DNA from 2 places in the Sporosarcina siberiensis genome. Region 2 is predicted to be linked to the other one. Evidence: a T-box and tRNA genes for the amino acid it is inferred to sense, from the RefSeq annotation. Region 2 holds a T-box; the other holds one or more tRNA genes.
What was found. A T-box is a leader RNA that pairs with one kind of tRNA and senses whether it is charged. The one in region 2 lies ahead of trpS (tryptophan--tRNA ligase), so its partner is inferred to be a tRNA-Trp.
Positions count from the first base shown of each region.

Region 1: it encodes a tRNA-Trp, which carries the amino acid that the T-box ahead of trpS (tryptophan--tRNA ligase) is inferred to sense. The anticodon was not compared.

Region 1 is NZ_JBHUGI010000005.1:86,359-96,612, forward strand. Features, by position in the region: gene ACFSFY_RS02840 (RluA family pseudouridine synthase) at 1-30, shown strand, start outside; gene ACFSFY_RS02845 (NCS2 family permease) at 150-1,451, shown strand; gene trmL (tRNA (uridine(34)/cytosine(34)/5-carboxymethylaminomethyluridine(34)-2'-O)-methyltransferase TrmL) at 1,701-2,174, opposite strand; gene queG (tRNA epoxyqueuosine(34) reductase QueG) at 2,193-3,332, opposite strand; gene ACFSFY_RS02860 (B3/B4 domain-containing protein) at 3,391-4,089, shown strand; gene ACFSFY_RS02865 (hypothetical protein) at 4,112-4,627, shown strand; gene ACFSFY_RS02870 (diguanylate cyclase domain-containing protein) at 5,512-7,179, opposite strand; tRNA gene ACFSFY_RS02875 (tRNA-Leu) at 8,102-8,182, opposite strand; tRNA gene ACFSFY_RS02880 (tRNA-Cys) at 8,224-8,297, opposite strand; tRNA gene ACFSFY_RS02885 (tRNA-Gly) at 8,307-8,381, opposite strand; tRNA gene ACFSFY_RS02890 (tRNA-Gln) at 8,392-8,462, opposite strand; tRNA gene ACFSFY_RS02895 (tRNA-His) at 8,475-8,547, opposite strand; tRNA gene ACFSFY_RS02900 (tRNA-His) at 8,579-8,651, opposite strand; tRNA gene ACFSFY_RS02905 (tRNA-Trp) at 8,716-8,789, opposite strand; tRNA gene ACFSFY_RS02910 (tRNA-Tyr) at 8,794-8,878, opposite strand; tRNA gene ACFSFY_RS02915 (tRNA-Thr) at 8,907-8,982, opposite strand; tRNA gene ACFSFY_RS02920 (tRNA-Phe) at 9,010-9,085, opposite strand; tRNA gene ACFSFY_RS02925 (tRNA-Asp) at 9,111-9,186, opposite strand; tRNA gene ACFSFY_RS02930 (tRNA-Met) at 9,190-9,264, opposite strand; tRNA gene ACFSFY_RS02935 (tRNA-Met) at 9,313-9,387, opposite strand; tRNA gene ACFSFY_RS02940 (tRNA-Val) at 9,466-9,541, opposite strand; tRNA gene ACFSFY_RS02945 (tRNA-Glu) at 9,592-9,666, opposite strand; tRNA gene ACFSFY_RS02950 (tRNA-Ser) at 9,688-9,779, opposite strand; tRNA gene ACFSFY_RS02955 (tRNA-Asn) at 9,783-9,857, opposite strand; rRNA gene rrf (5S ribosomal RNA) at 9,912-10,027, opposite strand.
Region 2 is NZ_JBHUGI010000032.1:632,749-643,002, reverse strand. Features, by position in the region: gene ACFSFY_RS14020 (prolyl oligopeptidase family serine peptidase) at 1-651, shown strand, start outside; gene ACFSFY_RS14015 (metal-sulfur cluster assembly factor) at 702-1,010, shown strand; gene ACFSFY_RS14010 (ATP-dependent Clp protease ATP-binding subunit) at 1,185-3,332, shown strand; gene ACFSFY_RS14005 (DUF2929 family protein) at 3,381-3,563, opposite strand; gene ACFSFY_RS14000 (beta-ketoacyl-ACP synthase III) at 3,751-4,683, shown strand; gene fabF (beta-ketoacyl-ACP synthase II) at 4,718-5,953, shown strand; gene ACFSFY_RS13990 (hypothetical protein) at 5,988-6,146, shown strand; gene ACFSFY_RS17560 (YuzI family membrane protein) at 6,357-6,593, shown strand; gene trpS (tryptophan--tRNA ligase) at 6,532-7,518, opposite strand; T-box leader at 7,832-8,052, opposite strand; gene ACFSFY_RS13980 (putative glycoside hydrolase) at 8,176-9,378, shown strand; gene spxA (transcriptional regulator SpxA) at 9,781-10,176, shown strand.

The DNA of each region.
Region 1 (10,254 bases), on a different contig from region 2:
GCTATTACAATTGAAATGGAGACAAAATAAGAAACGGCATGGAGAAAATATTCTTCATGCCATTTCTTATTTATTGTTGCAGTTCTCATGAAAAACGAATATTATTGATAATGCACTTAATAACGTTCGGATATTGAAAGGAGAATTACATGTTTCATTTAAAAGAACATAATACTACAGTCAAAACTGAACTATTAGCTGGAATGACTACATTTTTAACGATGGCGTATATCGTAATCGTCAATCCTATTATTCTTGCCGAAGCTGGCGTTCCTTTTGACCAAGTATTTCTTGCCACAATTATTGCCGCAGTCATCGGTACACTTTGGATGGCCTTATTCGCAAATTATCCCATTGCAATTGCACCAGGTATGGGACTGAATGCTTATTTCACATCAGTAGTTTCCGCTTCCAATGGACAACTTGATTACATGACGGCTTTCTCCGCTGTCTTTATTGCAGGCCTGTTATTCGTAATATTATCTTTAACACCTTTTCGAGAAAAGCTCATCCAATCCATCCCAGAGAACTTAAAAAATGGGATTACAGCAGGAATCGGTTTATTTATTGCATTTATTGGATTACGTCTTTCCGGAATTGTCGTTCATCACGAAACAAATCTCGTTCAACTTGGTGAGCTAACATCTCCACCTGTTTTACTAGCATTATTCGGATTACTCGTTACAGTGATTCTAATGACTTTAAATATATATGGTTCTATTTTTATAGGAATGATCTTAACGGGAATTCTTGCCGTATTTACAGGTCAACTTGAATTTAAAGGAAGTCTTACGCAGATTCCATCTTTACCTGAAGGTATCCTTGTTTGGAATCCGGTTCAGGCATTTGGGGATGTTGTTTCACATGGCCTATACGGCGTTGTTTTAGCCTTTTTAATCGTTACTTTGTTTGACACCACAGGGACTATGATTGGCGTCGCAAAACAAGCGGGACTAATGAAGGGCAATACACTGCCTCGAGCACGACAGGCGCTTCTAGCAGATTCAGTCGCTACTTCTGTTGGCTCCATGTTTGGAACAAGCCCAACATCCGCTTATATAGAGTCTTCTTCAGGTGTTGCTGTTGGAGGCAGAACAGGGCTAACAACATTAACGGTAGCTCTATTATTTATAGCCGCCGCTTTCTTCGGCCCGCTTGTAAGTACCTTATCAGGTGTTTCAGCTATAACTGCTCCAGCTTTAATTATTGTTGGTAGCTTAATGATAGGTGTAGTAAAAAATATTGAATGGGATTCCTTTGATGAAGCTTTCCCCGCTTTTTTAATTATTTTAACGATGCCACTTACTTCAAGTATCGCAACAGGAATTGCACTTGGATTCATTACCTACCCCATTTTGAAAGTAGTTAAAGGAAAAGGAAAACAAGTTCCAATTCTTCTATATGTTTTTGCAGCATTGTTTACTTATCAAATACTGTTTTTGGCACATTAACGACATGAATCGCTGAAGATTATAGCCCGACCGTTACATTATCAATAAAAATAGGGTATACTTAGTTGAGTTACTATCTTATTAAACAGGAGGTTACTTCTATGACTTTGATTCTAATAATGGCCGTCTGCGTAGCATTCTTAGCTGCAATTTTTGCTGGAGGGTACGAAGACAAACCTGGTAAACAGAAGAAACGTGGACATCAGCCAACATAAAGAAATGGGACTAGCCTAATGGCAGTCCCATTTTTTAATTTAAATTTGGAAAAGATTGTTGACGCAGTGCTTCGTAAATTAAGATTGCTGCTGTATTTGATAAATTTAAAGAACGTATATTATCGTTCATTGGGATTCGTAAACATCTGTCTTTGTTTTCTGAAAGAACTTTCTCAGGAAGTCCACTTGTTTCTTTTCCGAATACAAAAAATAGATCTTCATCACGATTTGAATAATCAAAAGCCGAATGTGGTTGCTCACCTTGTTTTGTTAAGAAGTAGAAACGTCCTTCGGGAAATGCATCAAAAAGTTCCTCAATACCATCGTAATATGAGATATCTACATGCTCCCAGTAATCAAGACCAGCTCGTTTCAACATTTTATCCTCTGTTGAAAAACCCAATGGTCTTATTAAATGAAGTTTTACTCCAGTTCCTGCACATGTTCTTGCAATATTACCCGTATTCGCAGGTATTTGTGGTTCAAATAATGCTACATGTATTGCCACTTCAAACACTTCCCCTTATTAAATGATTTCTATTTTAAATTCTACTACTTTTTCTAACTCCTTGCGTACTTCAGGATCTAGTTCTGTAAGAAGTGCTTCTTTAATCGCTTCAATACCAATATCCAAACCAATTTCACCGAGTGCCCATGCAATTGTTCCACGCATGACCGGTCTTGGATCCAACTTCAACATTTCAATCAATTCAGGTACTGCGGACTCTTCCTTAAAATGAGCAAGCGCTATAATCGCATTCCGTTGTATCGGGTTTTTACCACGCCAAGATCCAGAAATATGACCGAACTTCTCTTTAAATTGTCGATTCGAAAGACTTAATATTGGCTGTAAAAGAGGTTTTGCTAGCTCTGGTTCAGGATGGAATACATTTTGATGTAAATTTTGTATTCCTTTATTCTTCGGACACACGGTCTGACATGTATCACAGCCGTACACCCGATTCCCAATTTTAGTACGAAATTCTTCGGGTATCGCTGTTTTCGTCTGAGTTAAAAATGCAATGCATCTCTGGGCATCGAGTTGACCACCAACGATAAGTGCACCCGTTGGACACGCATCCAGACACAACGTACATTCGCCACACTCATCTTCCATTGGCTCATCCGGCGCAAAAGGAATATTTGTAATCATTTCACCCAAATAGACATAAGAGCCAAACTCTGGTGTAATAATCGAACAGTTTTTCGCAGACCACCCAATACCCGCACGTTCCGCAACTGCTCGGTCTGAAAGCTCACCTGTATCAACCATTGATTTCATTTTTGCATTGGGCACAAGCTCTTGTATGAACTCCTCAAGGATACCTAACTTCTCACGAAGAACCGTATGGTAATCCATTCCCCAAGAAGCTCGGCAAAAGATTCCTCTTCGTTCCCCTCTTTTTCCTTTCGGTGAATCTTTCATCCGAGAAGGATAAGCAATCGCAATTGAAATGATACTCTCGGCTTGGTCAAGAAGGAGGACGGGTTCTGTACGTTTATTTAAATCCTTCTCCTCAAATCCCGATTGGTATCCAAGATCTTGTTGACGTTTCAAGCGATTTTTCAACTCACGAAATGGAGCGGATGTCGTGAAACCAATTTTATCAATACCAATTGACAGCGCATATGCTCGAACTTCTTGTTGCAATTCGACTACATTCACACGAATCCACCTCCTATATGTTAAAATTAATTTATAGTATAAAAAAAGGGTGATAGCATTGAAATTCAAACTAAACTCAACACTTTTAAATAGCGTACCAGAAATTAAATTAGGCATTAATCATTATACCAGAATTACCGTATCAGAATCCCCTCAAATGCTGCAAGGCAGATTAAGATTGTTTCAAGAACAACTTTTTTTTGACTTAGATGATAAATTAGTAACCGACTATCCTGAAGTAAAAGAGTGGAGAGAGCTATGGAAACAACTTGGAGCAGACCCGAACGAGCATAAACTGTCTTCCGAGGCACTTTTACTTCGTATACAAAAACAAAACTATATAGATACCTGCAACACAGCAGTCGACTTAAACAACTTCTTTTCGTTGCAACATAAAATCCCAATTGGTATTTATGACTTAGAAAAAATCAGTGGCGATGTAATCGCTTCATTAGGTACTGAAGATGACGGATTTACTGGGCTGAATGATCAATATAATACCATGATAAACAGTATACAACTTTCAGATGATACAAGTTCGTTTGCGAGTCCTGTCGTTGACTCTAAAAGGACAGCGATAACATCAAGCACAACAGATGCACTACACGTATTCTACATTCCGCCTTCATTTGACGTTAAGACGTCACTTGAATTGACTACCGCATGCGGTAATATGTTCACCAGCATGAGTGGCGGAGATGTTCGAACCTATGTAGTGCATGAGGGAAAAACATCCATTATACTAGACGAAGATTAAACACATACTGGGGGAATATTCGATGTCAAAAATCACACTTGCAGAAGCAGTGAAATTAAAAAGCATCCTAAAGAAACGTATTCATGAATTGGATGACGAAATGAGACGTGTCGCCTTTACAACCGTAGAAAAAGGGAACTCCCCTGAAAAAGGTCTACGTACACTTCAAATCGTTGAAACCGAATTGGACGAAGTACGTTTGGATAGCCGCACACTTGACCGACTTATGTATCGAGCCAATATTGATAATGAAATCGAATTTCAAGGTGACCAACTAGCGATTGTTGAAGCTATTGAACTTGCTACCCAACTACGTGCAAAAGCTCAAACTTATAAAGAACTATCCATGTCTGAAAAAGAAGAAATTCAGTATGGCTATTCTGAAGACATAATTGTCTACCGTGTCGCTTTATTTGAACCGGAAGACTATAGGGTTAAGTCCCTACAAGCTGAGAAAGATGCACATAAGCTATCCAATCTCATCAACGCTAAAAACTATTCAATTATACTAGACTTCGATGATGCGAAATATTTCTAACCCCTTGGAAAGGTGAGACTCCTTTCCAAGGCATAAAGTGGGACCAACAATTTAAATGACAGCAAACCAATAACCTGTTCCCATTTACTTTGTGACCCATCACCAATACCCAACCAAGGCAATTGCAATGGACAAACTCAAATAGTATCACCAGGGTCCCCTTTATGGAAATCGCTCCTTCTGTCATTAGACGGCAAGGAGCGATTTTGTTTAGTTCCCGTTTTATAACACTATAGTATTCTTCTTTTATCGTTTGACTTGTCCTTGTGAATGTCTCATTTACGGACATTCGCCCTCCCTGTATCTTTCGAGTAGAAATAGTAGTGAATATGAATAAAAACCGAAAGGATGTTCCAAAAATATCCAATCCTATACTATTCTATGTTACTGTGGATTTGTTGTTATTCTTAAATAATCCGTTGTTTGTTTCTACAATCTTTATAAATGCGCAAGAAGATGGGACCGATTCACACTTGCATAAACGTATAAGAAAATTGGATTGGAAGAAGATTTACCGGAGGCATACGCAGTTTCCCAGCTCTTTCATTGGATATCCGAGGATATGGGGAAAGCTGTGATTGACAGTGAAGAGGGCTTGGCGCCCGAAGAAGCTGCACAAGAACAAGTGAACATCAATGCAGATAAAGTTGAGTAACGAATGAAAATAAATTTGACTGGTTTAAGTACAGTAGAATACCCAACTCAAACCAACCAAACAGTTGCGTAAAAAAAACGCTGACTTTTTTCGGCTCACTAAAAAACCAATGACAAAAGGTTTCTCGTTTTTACTGATTGAATTCATTTATCTAGTACAAACTCACAGTAACCTAGAAATCTATCGAAAGTATTTCAAGAGTTATCATTTCGTGTTCACGCGCCTGACTTTAAAAACGATAGCCAACATCGTTTCCTATTTTTGATTTCTTCTCCACATACATTGCTTTATCTGCTTCTTTTAAAATCGACGAAATCGTTGAATGTTTGTTTGGCATAGTCATGCCAATACTAGTCATAACTGATAAACTAGTATTCTCAAACTCCCATGTATACCTCATCGCTTGTCTAATTTTATCCATTACACTCAGTGCGCAGTTTTCAGAATCCACGTCAGGCAATAAGATAATAAATTCATCCCCACCTAGGCGTGCCACTACATCAGTTTTATGGATCTTAGCTTTTAAACGATTACTAAATTCACGGATAACGACATCTCCTGTTTCATGTCCCCATTGATCATTAATACTTTTAAATTTATCGATATCTAAAAGCATAACGGCAAATTTTACGCCTTTCTTATGGTATTCACTCAACGCCTTTTCAAGTGCTTCTTGAAAAAATCGACGATTTGGCAAGCTTGTCAAAGGATCGTGATATGCCAGAAACTCTAATTCTGTTTCGTATTTCTTTTGCAGCGAGACATCGCGAACGATAATCACCATATGACTATACGAATGACTCTCATCAAACACCGGGGTCGCATGCAGTTCAGACCAGACCCAATGATCAAATTTATGTTTTATACGAATACGCATTTTACATATTGCTCTATGTTTTTTTGCATCACTCAACTTTATATATAATGAGGCTGCATCGTCTGGATGTATGTTACTTAAAGGGTTTATACCTAGATATTCATTGGGTGTAAATCCATATAATTCTTCAATTGAAGGTGAAATGAATAAGTATTGTTTTTCATGATTGATTAAAATAATGACATCATTAGCATTCTCTGCAATAACACGGAAGTTCTTTTCAACTTCCATATACAATTCAACCATATGATCAAGCTCTCGCATATCCTTTAAAATAACATAGAAACCAGTCGTCACTTCCCGAATCTTAATCGGGATAAATTTCACCAATACACTAAGCATTTTATTATCATTTTGAAGGACATTGACTCGAAAGTTTATATATTCTTCATTTTTTGCTTTTTGAAAGTTCAGTAATGTTTTTCGTTTGTCCTCAGGTGCAACAAAGTCCAATATTCTTTTTTCATAGAACTCTTCTTTAGGTAATTGACTCACCTTCAGACCCATAGGATTAGCACCCTTTATTTGGCCGTTTAAGTCTAACGTCAAAATGGCATCAGCATTATGCTCAAATAAAGAATGATAATAGGAACGACTTTCCTCAAGATTCTTTAAAGAGTCTACACTTTCTTGTTTCGCTTCTACTTCTCCAGTAATATCCTGTACGATACTTACAACATGTGTACATTTACCATCAGAATCGAACATAGGTGTTAGACAGGTTTTAGAATACCGAAGTATTCCTTCTGGATCTGTATAGCTATCTTCATACGTTATCGGACCATTACTTTCCAAAACCTTTAAGTACTGGGAATTAATCATATCAGCCAGTTCATATGTTTGTGTTTCAAAAAAGGTTTTGCCAATCGATGTATGATCTAAATCTGTTTTATCCATTGCGGCCTGATTCACAAATTCATAAAAAAGCCCATTATCATCCACTCGGACAATGAAAACCATTTCTTGTATTCCATGCATTAATGCCCTCTCAATAGATAATAATGTCTTATCTTGAATCATAAATTCGCCCCCATACCTCTTCTAAGCATACCCTTTTAATTATATTCGTGAATATTTAGTTTAACAAACTATTCTCTAAAAATAAACATTTAGCTCATTTATTATATTAATAAAATAGTCTTTAAACCTATACTCTTGTTTAGCAGCTCATTGATGGATGCCTAAATATTCCTTTTCCATAGTCTTTAACACCTTATATTAGGAGTAAATCAGTTTTGAAACATACTAGAATACTACCTAAAAAGTTATGTGAGGTTGTTAGAACCCTGAAAAAGGAATCCTGATTACAACGGACTACTGTTTTCTCTTATATGAGAGTTTTCGTTTTACTTTTGCGATCACTACATTCTCCTTCACGAGCAAAACCGAATTTCTTTGCTTTCAGAAATGATAATTGCCCATTTTTTCACACCCTTCACAATGGCATTTAGTTCAAAATTTCCTATCATTTAAATATCGATATCAACTAAGGCGGTATCCTTGTTTCGAAAGGTCTGAACACCTTGCATGAAGTACTCCATCAATTAGCAGTATATCGACTGGGAACAATTCTAAGTAGCTTGTTTTCTTTAATCAATCATACATATATAAACAACTTTTTAAAAAAGTTCATATCGATTATGTCATACACGTGCAAGCGTATTTCTGTACGGCGGTGAATCCAATCAAAAGGTATCACATATGGATCTAGAGACAACCTGGAAGACTTATTCATACATCTTGGATTAGATGAAAGAAAAAACAGAGAAGAAACAATTTCAATCTTTAAGAACATGTTTGTGCAATCCTTGTGCATAAAGTTTTCAAAACCTATCGTTTTCTATGGTATTCCCCCAAAAGAAAAAGCATCTACAAACGTTGTGTTATCAACGTTTGTAGATGCTTTAGGTCTTACTCAACTTAACTGGAAAAGACCAGGATATACCCGAGGCCGGACTTGAACCGGCACGCCTCGCGGCATCGCATTTTGAGTGCGACGTGTCTGCCATTCCACCACTCGGGCAAAGAACATGTAATTTTCAAGAAGCATTAATCATAAAAAAATGGAGGCGGCAACCGGAATTGAACCGGTGATAAGGGTGTTGCAGACCCATGCCTTACCGCTTGGCTATGCCGCCGTAGATAAATGGAGCGGAAGACGGGATTCGAACCCGCGACCCCGACCTTGGCAAGGTCGTATTCTACCACTGAACTACTTCCGCTAAAAAAATACTGGGGTAGCTGGATTCGAACCAACGATGACGGAGTCAAAGTCCGATGCCTTACCGCTTGGCTATACCCCAAAAATAAAAATGGGCGACTGAAGGGAATCGAACCCTCGAATGTCGGAACCACAATCCGATGCGTTAACCACTTCGCCACAATCGCCATAATATAAATACCATAAAAAATTAAAAGGGGCGACTGAAGGGAATCGAACCCTCGAATGTCGGAACCACAATCCGATGCGTTAACCACTTCGCCACAATCGCCATAATATAATTTTTTATGATTCACTACTAAAGATTATTTATTAATTTATTCAATAAAGTAAAATGGCAGGGGTAGTAGGATTCGAACCCACATCGAAGGTGTTGGAGACCTTTATTCTACCATTGAACTATACCCCTAAAATGGTGGTGGGGGGCAGATTCGAACTGCCGAACCCGTAGGGAGCGGATTTACAGTCCGCCGCGTTTAGCCACTTCGCTACCCCACCATATTAATATCAAAACACAGAAGAACTATGGTGCCGGAGAAAGGACTTGAACCCTCAACCTACTGATTACAAGTCAGTTGCTCTACCAGTTGAGCTACTCCGGCTTTATATAAATTCACTAATTAATAAAATGGTGGCTCAGGACGGAATCGAACCGCCGACACAAGGATTTTCAGTCCTTTGCTCTACCGACTGAGCTACTGAGCCAAAACTATGTAGTACATTAAATAAATGGCGGTCCCGACGGGAATCGAACCCGCGATCTCCTGCGTGACAGGCAGGCATGTTAACCGCTACACCACGGGACCATTTGGTTGCGGGGACAGGATTTGAACCTGTGACCTTCGGATTATGAGCCCGACGAGATACCACTTCTCCACCCCGCGACAATACTATAGTATTTAATTTGTTCAACTTCTTAATGAGATATAAATTGGTTGCGGGGACAGGATTTGAACCTGTGACCTTCGGATTATGAGCCCGACGAGATACCACTTCTCCACCCCGCGACAATAAGTATGAAATACATATAAGTAGAGCTACAACTTACTATACAGCATTTTTCAGCACTAGCAAACTAAAATATATGGTGGAGGATGACGGGCTCGAACCGCCGACCCCCTGCTTGTAAGGCAGGTGCTCTCCCAGCTGAGCTAATCCTCCTGGGTAAAATAATTATCCTATTTCTTTATTAATGGATATCAATTATATAATGGTGACCCGTACGGGATTCGAACCCGTGATACCGCCGTGAAAGGGCGGTGTCTTAACCGCTTGACCAACGGGCCATATGTAATATAATTGGAATCTGGCGGAGAGCAAGGGATTTGAACCCTTGAGACAGCGTTAACCGCCTACACGATTTCCAATCGTGCTCCTTCGGCCACTCGGACAGCTCTCCAATTGGCTCCGCAGGTAGGACTCGAACCTACGACCGATCGATTAACAGTCGATTGCTCTACCACTGAGCTACTGCGGAATAATGTAACAAGTTTATTTCAATGTACTATAATTGATTCTTTTGAAATAAATAGACCAGCAACGTCCTACTCTTGCAGGGGGGAACCCCCAACTACCATCGGCGCTGAAGAGCTTAACTACCGTGTTCGGTATGGGAACGGGTGTGACCTCTTCGCCATTATCACTGGACTACTTTTTTCACAAGACATTACCTATTATATCAAACTACAGAGAAATATCAAGCGTTTTTCAAAACATTTTTGTTTTGTTCGCTCAAAACTGGATAAAACGGACATTAAGGAAGAATGGTTTATATTCTTCCGACGAATCGAGGTCAATCATACCTCTTCATTAGCGAAGAATAAAGTACATTCTTCTTTATTGGTTAAGTCCTCGATCAATTAGTATCCGTCAGC
Region 2 (10,254 bases):
CATAACCTTCACTACGCTTATAATCTAGCAAGACAGGGGATCCGGGTAATTTTACCGGACGCACATCTACACGGTGTACGAGATGAAAATTTAGATGAAGTTCAATTAGGACTTCGTTTTTGGGAAGTTATTTTAACTTCAATTGAAGAGGTAGGGATTCTGAAAAAAGAATTGCTGAAACGAAAATTGATTGTATCGAAAAAAATTGCGGTTGGCGGCACATCGATGGGTGGAATTACAACACTTGGTTGCTTGACGACGTACGAGTGGATTTCAAGTGCTTTAGTAATGATGGGAACTCCAGGCTATGAAAAATTAGCGAGAGCCCAGATTGGTCATTTTGAGCGTGGTGGATTCGAATTGCCAATCTCCGCGGATGAAAGAAAAAAGTTGTTTGCAAACTTAGCTTATTTCGATTTAACGAAACAACCAAAGAAGCTGAACCAGCGTCCACTTTATTTTTGGCATGGAAAAAACGATACAGTGGTACCTTTTGAACCGACATATCATTTTTATAAAGCAATGAAAAAAGAGTATTATGATGTGCCAGAGCGAATTGTTTTTGATGCAGATGAAATTGCGGGGCACTCAGTTTCGCGAGAAGGTTTGTTAAAAGCAACGAGTTGGGTGGCAAGTCAGTTGAATGATTGACAGGAAATCTGTTATGATGAAAGAACCAAATGATTGAGAGGGGTATGTACATGAGTCAGGATATGAAAGATAGTATGATGGGTGTAATTGAAAATGTTATCGATCCCGAGCTTGGCATTGATATTGTCAATTTAGGACTCATTCGTGATGTAGAACTAAGCGAAGAAGGAACTGCGATTGTAACGATGACACTAACGTCAATGGGTTGCCCAATGGGACCACAAATCGTTGCGAATATAGAACAAGAACTAATGGAACTTCCAGAAGTAAAAGAGGTAGAAGTTAAGATTGTCTGGAGTCCGCCTTGGTCAAAGGAATATATGTCTCGTTACGCAAAAATTGCACTAGGCGTACGTTAATTTAAATATAATTTCTTTATAAGTATAGATCGTATGACAGATTCATTGTTATGCGGTCTATTTTTTTGAATTTAATTGCAGGTGTTTTACAACACAAATTGCTTTACAACAAGCACTAGGCGTATTATAATTTAATTAATCAAAGATAGTCAAAGTCAGACATTTGAAAGGTGGATGTATATGAGAATGAACCCAGAGCAAGAAGACCAGCGCACACCGCTTGAGCAATTTGGACGTAATCTTGTGAAAGATGTGAAAAAAGGGAAGATGGATCCTGTAATTGGTCGTGATGAAGAAATTCGCAACGTGATTCGAATTCTTTCTAGAAAAACAAAAAACAACCCTGTTCTAATTGGAGAACCAGGTGTAGGGAAGACTGCAATAGTAGAAGGACTTGCACAACGGATTGTCAAAGGTGATGTTCCGGAAGGTTTAAAAGGTCGGGAAATATTTGAACTAGATATGGCATCTCTTATTGCGGGTGCGAAATACCGCGGAGAATTTGAAGAACGGCTAAAAAGTGTGTTAAAGCAAGTGAAGGACAGTTCGGGTCAAATTATTTTGTTTATCGATGAAATCCATACAATTGTAGGCGCTGGTAAGACTGAAGGTGCGATGGATGCAGGAAATATGTTGAAACCAATGCTTGCAAGAGGCGAACTATTTTGTATCGGAGCGACAACGCTGGATGAATTTCGGATGAATATAGAAAAAGATCCAGCACTTGAAAGACGCTTTCAAAAAGTTCTCGTTCGTGAACCGTCTGTTGAAGATACGGTTTCAATTTTACGAGGGCTTAAAGAAATGTATGAGCTGCATCATGGGGTACGAATTCATGACCGCGCAATAGTTGCAGCTGCAGCCTTGTCTGATCGCTACTTAACGGAACGATTTTTACCGGATAAAGCAATTGACTTGATTGACGAAGCAAGTGCGATGATTCGAACTGAAATCGATTCAATGCCGCAAGAACTCGATCAAGTGACACGCCGAATGATGCAACTTGAAATTGAAGAACAAGCTCTTCGTAAAGAGAAAGATTCTGCAAGTAAGTCTCGGCTCGAAGCTTTAAGAGCTGAACTTCAAGAGTTGAAAGATTCGTCAGCTGGTATGCGTTCACAATGGGAATCGGAGAAGAAAACACTAAGCGATATCCAAGAAAAGCGGGGACAACTCGATCGTTATCGCCGAGAACTTGAAGATGCAGAAAATCGTTTTGATTTGAATAAAGCTGCTGAACTTCGACATGGTAAAATTCCAGCTTTGGAAGCAGAACTTGCAGCGTCCGAAAAGCCATTATTAGACGGAAAAGAGAATCGGCTGCTGCGAGAAGAAGTAACGGAAGAGGAAATCGCAATGATTGTTGCGCGCTGGACGGGAATTCCGGTAACAAAACTTGTTGAAGGTGAAAGAGAAAAATTGTTACGTTTGCATGAAACATTGAAGGAGCGAGTAATCGGTCAGGACGACGCAGTACAACTCGTCACAGAAGCTGTTTGGCGTGCCCGTGCAGGCATTAAGGATCCAGCTAAGCCTATTGGTTCGTTTTTATTCTTAGGACCTACTGGAGTCGGGAAAACAGAGCTTGCGAAAACACTCGCTGCGACTTTATTTGACTCGGAAGATCACTTCATTCGAATTGATATGTCAGAGTATATGGAGAAACACAGTGTGTCGAGGTTGGTCGGAGCGCCGCCGGGATATATCGGTTACGAAGAAGGCGGACAATTGACGGAAGCCGTGCGTAGAAATCCCTATTCGGTTATTTTATTAGATGAAATTGAAAAAGCTCATCCTGATGTTGCAAATATTCTTCTGCAAGTTTTGGATGATGGACGTATTACAGATAGCCAGGGAAGACTTGTCAATTTCACAAATACGGTCATTATTATGACGTCCAACATCGGTTCCTCGTATTTGTTGACTGGTTTGGAAGGTACTGAAAATCATGCCGCAGAAGATTTGGTACTTGCTGAATTAAAAAATCACTTTAAACCGGAACTGCTCAACCGAATGGATGACATTATTATATTCCATTCCCTTACAAGCAGTTCGTTCCAGCTGATTACACGGAAAATGCTTGAAGATCTTGTTAAACGACTAAGTGAGCAAGAAATTGTTCTGAGTTATGAGGATGAGGTTCTTGAGTGGATAGTAGAACAAGGAACGGATGCTGATTTTGGTGCAAGACCTTTGAAACGATTCATTCAGCGACATGTAGAAACAGTTGTTGCTAAAGAATTGATAGGAGGTCATCTCGAACGGGGCGACGGTTTACATTTGTCGATGGTAGAAGGTAAGTTGACTGTGAATCAACGATAAACAAAAGAGCCACTCGGAGAAAAACCGAGTGGCTCTTTTATTTACTGATTAATGGTCTGCTACAGTACCTTCAGGGATTATTTGACCTATTACAAGGATCAAAACAGAAAAACCAAGTGAAATAATTACTCCTGCTTCAAAGTTAAATGGAATGTTCGCGATAGAACCAACAACATAGTTTAACAATGATACTAATAAGAAAGACCAGATAAATGTCATTATGATTTTCATTTAATTCACCTCTACATTACTATTTCTAAAACTATCATATCATAGGGTTCCCTATCGAGAAAGAATTATCTATGCAGAATGAACTTTATTTTGGCTAAATAGTGTCGGTAGGTTGTAAATTGTGTTCATTTCTCTTATTATTGATACTAGGTACTAATAACAGATGATAATGAATGGAGGATGTTTTATGAATGCTGGTCTCATCAGTATGGGTAAGTATGTGCCGCCCAATATTGTAACGAATGCAGATTTAGAGAAACAAATGGATACAACAGATGAGTGGATTCGTTCACGTACTGGGATTGAAGAAAGACGAATCGCAGACGATTCTATAAATACATCGGACATGGCGTATCACGCAGCTCAAGATGCGATTAAAAATGCCGGTATCAATCCAGAAGAAATTGGTCTGATACTTGTTGCAACAGTCACACCGGACCAACCTTTTCCATCTGTAGCAGCAATGCTTCAAGAAAAGCTAGGTGCGAAGAATGCAGCAGCAATGGACGTTTCTGCAGCATGTGCAGGTTTTATGTACGGAGTTGTAACAGCGAAACATTTTGTTGAGGCTGGAACTTACGATTATGTTCTAGTTGTCGGAGTAGAAAAACTTTCGAGAATAACAGACTGGGATGATCGTAACACTGCAGTTCTTTTCGGAGATGGCGCTGGAGCAACAATAGTAGGAAAAGTTAGTGAAGGGCGAGGGATTTTATCCTTTGAACTAGGGGCAGACGGCAGTGGTGGAAAACATCTCTACCAGGCTGACAAACTAATTATGAACGGCCGTGAAGTGTTCAAGTTCGCAGTCCGTCAAATGGGACAATCAGCAGTAAATGTTATTGAAAAAGCGGGTCTTACAACATCCGAAGTCGACTATTTAATTCCGCACCAGGCGAATATCCGAATTATGGAATCATCTCGTGTTCGACTGGGTTTACCCATTGAAAAAATGTCTAAAACCGTTCATAAATATGGCAATACCTCTTCCGCATCCATTCCAATTTCCCTTTTTGATGACTTAGAAGAAGGAAAAGTAAAAGACGATGATGTTATCGTTCTTGTTGGGTTTGGCGGAGGCTTAACTTGGGGAGCACTATGTATTAAATGGGGAAGATAATTAATCTAATTTATAATAAAGGGGAGTTAATACTTTGACTAAAAAGCGTGTAGTAGTAACGGGTGTTGGTGCCGTTTCACCAGTTGGAAATTCAGCTGAAGAATCATGGGAAGCAGTTATTAACGGTAAATCTGGTATTGGTATGTTAACGAGACTGGACAGCGAACAATTTCCAGTTAAAGTTGCAGCTGAAGTAAAAGATTTTAATATAGAAGATTATATTGTTAAAAAAGAAGCCCGCAAAATGGACCGGTTCACACATTACGCACTTGCTGCGTCAGTGATGGCAATGAAAGATGCAAATCTTGAATTGGATGAAGATTTAAAACTTCGTACAGGTGTCTGGATTGGTTCTGGAATTGGCGGCATGGAAACACATGAACAACAGTTCAAAATCTTTCAAGAACGCGGCTACCGCCGTGTAAGTCCGTTTTTTGTCCCGATGATGATTCCAGATATGGCTTCAGGCCAAGTTGGAATCTATTTCGGAGCTAAAGGAATTAACTCATGTACCGTGACGGCTTGTGCTTCGGGTACGAACTCTATTGGAGATGCATTCGAAGTAATCCGCAGGGGCGATGCTGATGTAATGATTACAGGCGGTGCAGAGGCACCAATTACAACAATGGCTGTTGCAGGATTCTGTGCGAATACAGCACTATCCTTGAATCCGGACCCTAACACAGCTTCACGTCCTTTTGATAAAGACCGCGATGGTTTTGTGATTGGTGAAGGAGCAGGAATTTTAATTCTTGAAGAATACGAACATGCCGTAGCGCGTGGGGCAAAAATTTATGCAGAACTAATTGGTTATGGTTCAACAGGCGATGCACATCATATCACGGCTCCGGCTCCGGAGGGTGAAGGGGCGGCGCGCGCAATGCAACAGGCGATTGAACAGGGTGAAATTACACCAGAACAAATCGGTTATATCAATGCACACGGAACAAGCACGCCGTACAATGACCTATTTGAAACGTTGGCAGCAAAAACCGTTTTTGGCGATCATGCTTATAAACTTGCAATGAGCTCGACTAAAGCGCTGACAGGTCACCTTTTGGGAGCTGCTGGTGGTCTTGAGGCGATATTCACAGTGAAAGCGTTAAAAGAGGGAATTCTTCCTCCGACTATGAATTATGTAAATGCAGATCCTGAATGTGATTTGGATTACGTACCAAATGCCGCCCGCAAAGCAGACATTGAGTATGCAATGAGCAACTCACTTGGTTTTGGCGGACATAATGCTTCACTCGTATTCAAAAAAATGTAAGCAAAAGGCACTCCGAAGCTGGAGTGCCTTTTTTATGGAAAAGAATAATGATTCTTCGGGATTTCTTTGTTTGCTTGCACTTAGTGTTGGTTTGCTTGCACTCGGTGTTGGTTTGCTTGCACTAAGTGTTGGTTTGCTTGCACTCAGTGTTAGTTCGCTTGCAAGTCGGGAGTTTAGAACTATTAATAAATAGTGCTAGCAACACGGATACACTTTCGTTTAAGACGAAATGTAGTAAACGATAGTAAAACTATCCATCAATCAAAAAACAACCTTCCATTCAAAACAGAATAGAAAGTTGTCTATTTATTAATAGTATAAAAAAACGCAAGTTCTTTAGTGCTTCGTCTAAAAGTAGGGTGCTTGTTCATATAGTGAAAGAAAAGCTAAAGGATGAGCTGCGATTACACGACTATTTATATTTCTCATAAGTTACGGTTTAATTGTAATTAGCGCCACTCACATTATATTTTACTTCAACTATAGAACTCTAGGTTATGAGTGGAATCAAGTCCTGTATTACATCATTCGGACGCCTGATTTCACTTTGCTAATTGTTTCGTCACTCGTATTAGCAATTACCGTTGCCTACCGAGCCCCATCGCATTCTCCATTTTTCGAAGAGTATCGGAAGCAATAGCATTCGCTTTTTCCGCGCCTTTATCGAGCATATCATCTAAGACAGACGACTCCAGAAGCTCATAATACTTTTCTTGGATTGGGGAAAGATGATTAATAATTGCTTCGGCGACTCCTGCTTTAAATGCACCGTAGCCAAGACCTTCGTATTTCGTTACAAGGTCCGCAATTGAAACATTGCTTAAAGCAGACTCGATGGTCAATAAATTAGAAACACCTGGTTTATTGACCGTGTCGAATCGAACGATGCCCTCCGAATCGGTTACGGCACTTTTTATTTTCTTTTCAATTTCTTTTGGCGTATCCAATAGAGAAAGTGTACCTCTTTTATTTGGATCGGATTTACTCATTTTTTTAAGTGGATCTTGCAAAGACTTAATACGAGCACCATTTTCAGGAACTTTGATTTCGGGAACCGTTAACACTTCGCCGTAACGACTGTTAAAGCGTTCTGCCAAGTCTCTGGTGATCTCGAGATGTTGTTTTTGATCATCACCAACGGGAACGATATCTGTGTTGTACAAGAGGATATCAGCCGCCATTAATGGGGGATACGTAAGTAGGGCAGCGGATACTGCGTTTTTACCATCAGACTTATCTTTAAACTGTGTCATGCGTTCAAGTTCACCAATATAGGCGATGCTTTGCATAATCCATCCGGCTTGTGCGTGTGCAGGAACCTCGGATTGGATGAAAACCACAGCCTTTTCGGGATCTATTCCACTTGCTATGTAAATCGCTGCAAGGGAACGGATGGCCTTTCTTAATTCGGCTGGGTCTTGTTGAACTGTGATCGCGTGTTGGTCGACAATGCAAAACAAACAATCGTATTCATGCTGAAGTTCAGTAAACTGACGAACTGCTCCGATATAATTACCAAGTGTTATAATACCTGTTGGTTGTATGCCTGAAAAAATTGTTTTCATACTAAATTCCTCCATATTTGTATTTTTAGGTTTTTTAATCTTCAATGAAAAGCGGCTAAAGAACGCCACGTCCTGTGGCAATAGCCGCACGCCTACGTCCCGAAAAGGAAGGCGGCTAAAGAACGCCACGTCTTGTGGCAATAGCCGCACGCCTACGTCCTGAAAAGGAAAGCGGCTGAAGAACGCCACGTCCTGTGGCAAAAGCCGCACGCCTACGTCTAGAAGGGAAGGCGGCTAAAGTACGCCACTTCCTGTGGCAATAGCCGCACGCCTACGTCCTGTAGGCGCACAAAAAAAGTCGCCCCTCTACTAATAGAGGGACGACTGAATCGAATTCAACCGTGGTACCACCCGAATTGCCCGAAGGCCACTCAAAGTCCCATAACGCGGGAAACGTGACAGACTACTTAACCAATTAGCGGTTCATCCATCAAGCTCAGGAACCCAATTCTTTCTGCTAAGTTATCTGTTCGCACCAACCACAGACTCTCTAAAAACTGAAAGCAGAAATACTCTTTCCATCGTTGCCGTTCATTTGTAATATTTTATGAATTATAAACCTAAGATATTTATTTTGCAATAAAATTGAATGAAATATACCTTTCAATTAATCTTTATTATTGCTAATATTGTAAGAAAGGAAGGAATGTTGTCGAAATGAAACACGTAAAGTGGATAACGGCTTTATTAGCAATCGTCTGTATAACGATACCAATGACAGTATGGGCAGATGAAAATCAAAAGGTAGAAAATTTTACAGAACGTACATATGGATTTGAAGAAATAGATAAGGAATTGGTTTCTAATTCACCAATGTTTAAATTCGATTCTGGACTAACATTTCAATATCCGGACGCTATTCGCGGGATATATGTAACAGGACATTCTGCAGGAGGCGCACGATTTGAAAATTTAGTTGAACTTATGAATACAACGGACCTGAACGCAATGGTCATTGATATTAAAGACGACTATGGAAACATTACGTATGTTCCGGATGAGGATTCCGAGTTGGCATCATTAGACATCGGAAAACGTTATATAAAAGATCCGAATAAGATGCTTAAAGAACTTGAAGAAAATGAAATTTATCCAATTGGTCGAATTGTCGTATTCAAAGACAGTGTACTTGCGGAGAAACGTCATGACTTAACGTTTATGGATGGCGATAAAGTATGGAAAAACGGACGTGGGGAATCCTTTGTAAATCCATTCATGAAGGAAGTTTGGGATCATAACGTCAACATTGCGATTGAAGCTGCAAAAATGGGTTTTCAAGAAATTCAATTTGACTATGTTCGTTTTCCAGAAGGCTTTGAAAAACGTCATGATGCATTAAAGTATGTGTTTGAGGATTATGAAGAATCAGAACTAGATCCAGTGCAGCGACGAGTTGAAGCAATTACTGATTTTGTAGAATATGCTCGTGAGAAACTGCATCCATATGGTGTTAAAGTTTCTGTTGATATCTTTGGATATGCGGCAACGTTAGCGGAAGCGCCGGGAATTGGTCAAAACTTCTCTAGAATATCTGAAAACGTCGATGTTATATCTTCGATGATTTATCCAAGTCATTGGACATCTTATTTCGGTATTCAAAAACCAGATCTAGAACCTTATCGATTAGTATCCGAATATGCAAAAGTAGAGAACGAAGTCTTGGGAGCACTTGAAAACCCACCAATATCACGACCGTGGATTCAAGACTTCAGTGCACCATGGCTTGGGGCTGGTAACTACTTAAAATATGGTAAGGCTGAAGTAGAAGCTCAAATTAAAGGGCTAAAAGACAATGGCATCGATGAATATCTACTATGGAATGCTGGAAATCGTTATACTCCAGGAGTTACTTACAAATAAGAAAAGAATTCCAAAATGCTTAAGGTGTTTTGGAATTCTTTTTGTACTAAATGAAACCTTTTCGTTTTACAAACGTATTATTAAGTGTAGTTAGATTTTTTCACTAAGGAGAATCTAATTGAGAACTGAAGTAAATTTTCAAACAGATGTTTATTTAGTCAATATGAAGGGTATAACAAAGAGTAGAACATTAAAGTAAGCTCTAGATCATTGATAACTCGCTAATATTAAGGAATTGTGAACATTGGTCAATAATTGTTAATTATTTCACAAAAAGAGTATTCATCACTAATAAATGTGTGTATAATAGTACTTAGATTAGGTTAGATTATAATTATTCTAAATAAATTTCTATAAATACATTTGCTATGATTCAATCTGAAAGGAAGTGTCGGCATTATGATGGTCACATTATTTACATCACCGAGCTGTACGTCATGCAGAAAAGCTAAAGCATGGTTGGAGGAACATGAAATTCCATATACAGAGCGTAATATCTTTTCTGAACCATTAAATATTGATGAGATAAAAGAAATCCTCCGTATGACTGAAGACGGTACAGATGAAATTATTTCAACAAGATCTAAAATATTCCAAAAACTAAATGTAGACGTAGAAAGTCTTCCATTACAAAGACTTTATGAGTTGATTCAAGAACATCCTGGGCTACTTAGAAGACCGATTATTCTCGATGAGAAAAGGTTGCAAGTCGGATACAATGAAGATGAAATTCGTCGCTTCCTTCCAAGAAAAGTTAGGGCTTACCAGTTGCTTGAAGCACGCCGTATGGTAAACTAATTAAAGCAGAATAATAATGAGCTGGTAGGGGTATGACATTGAAAAATGCCGTAATCCTATCGGCTTTTCAATTTTGCC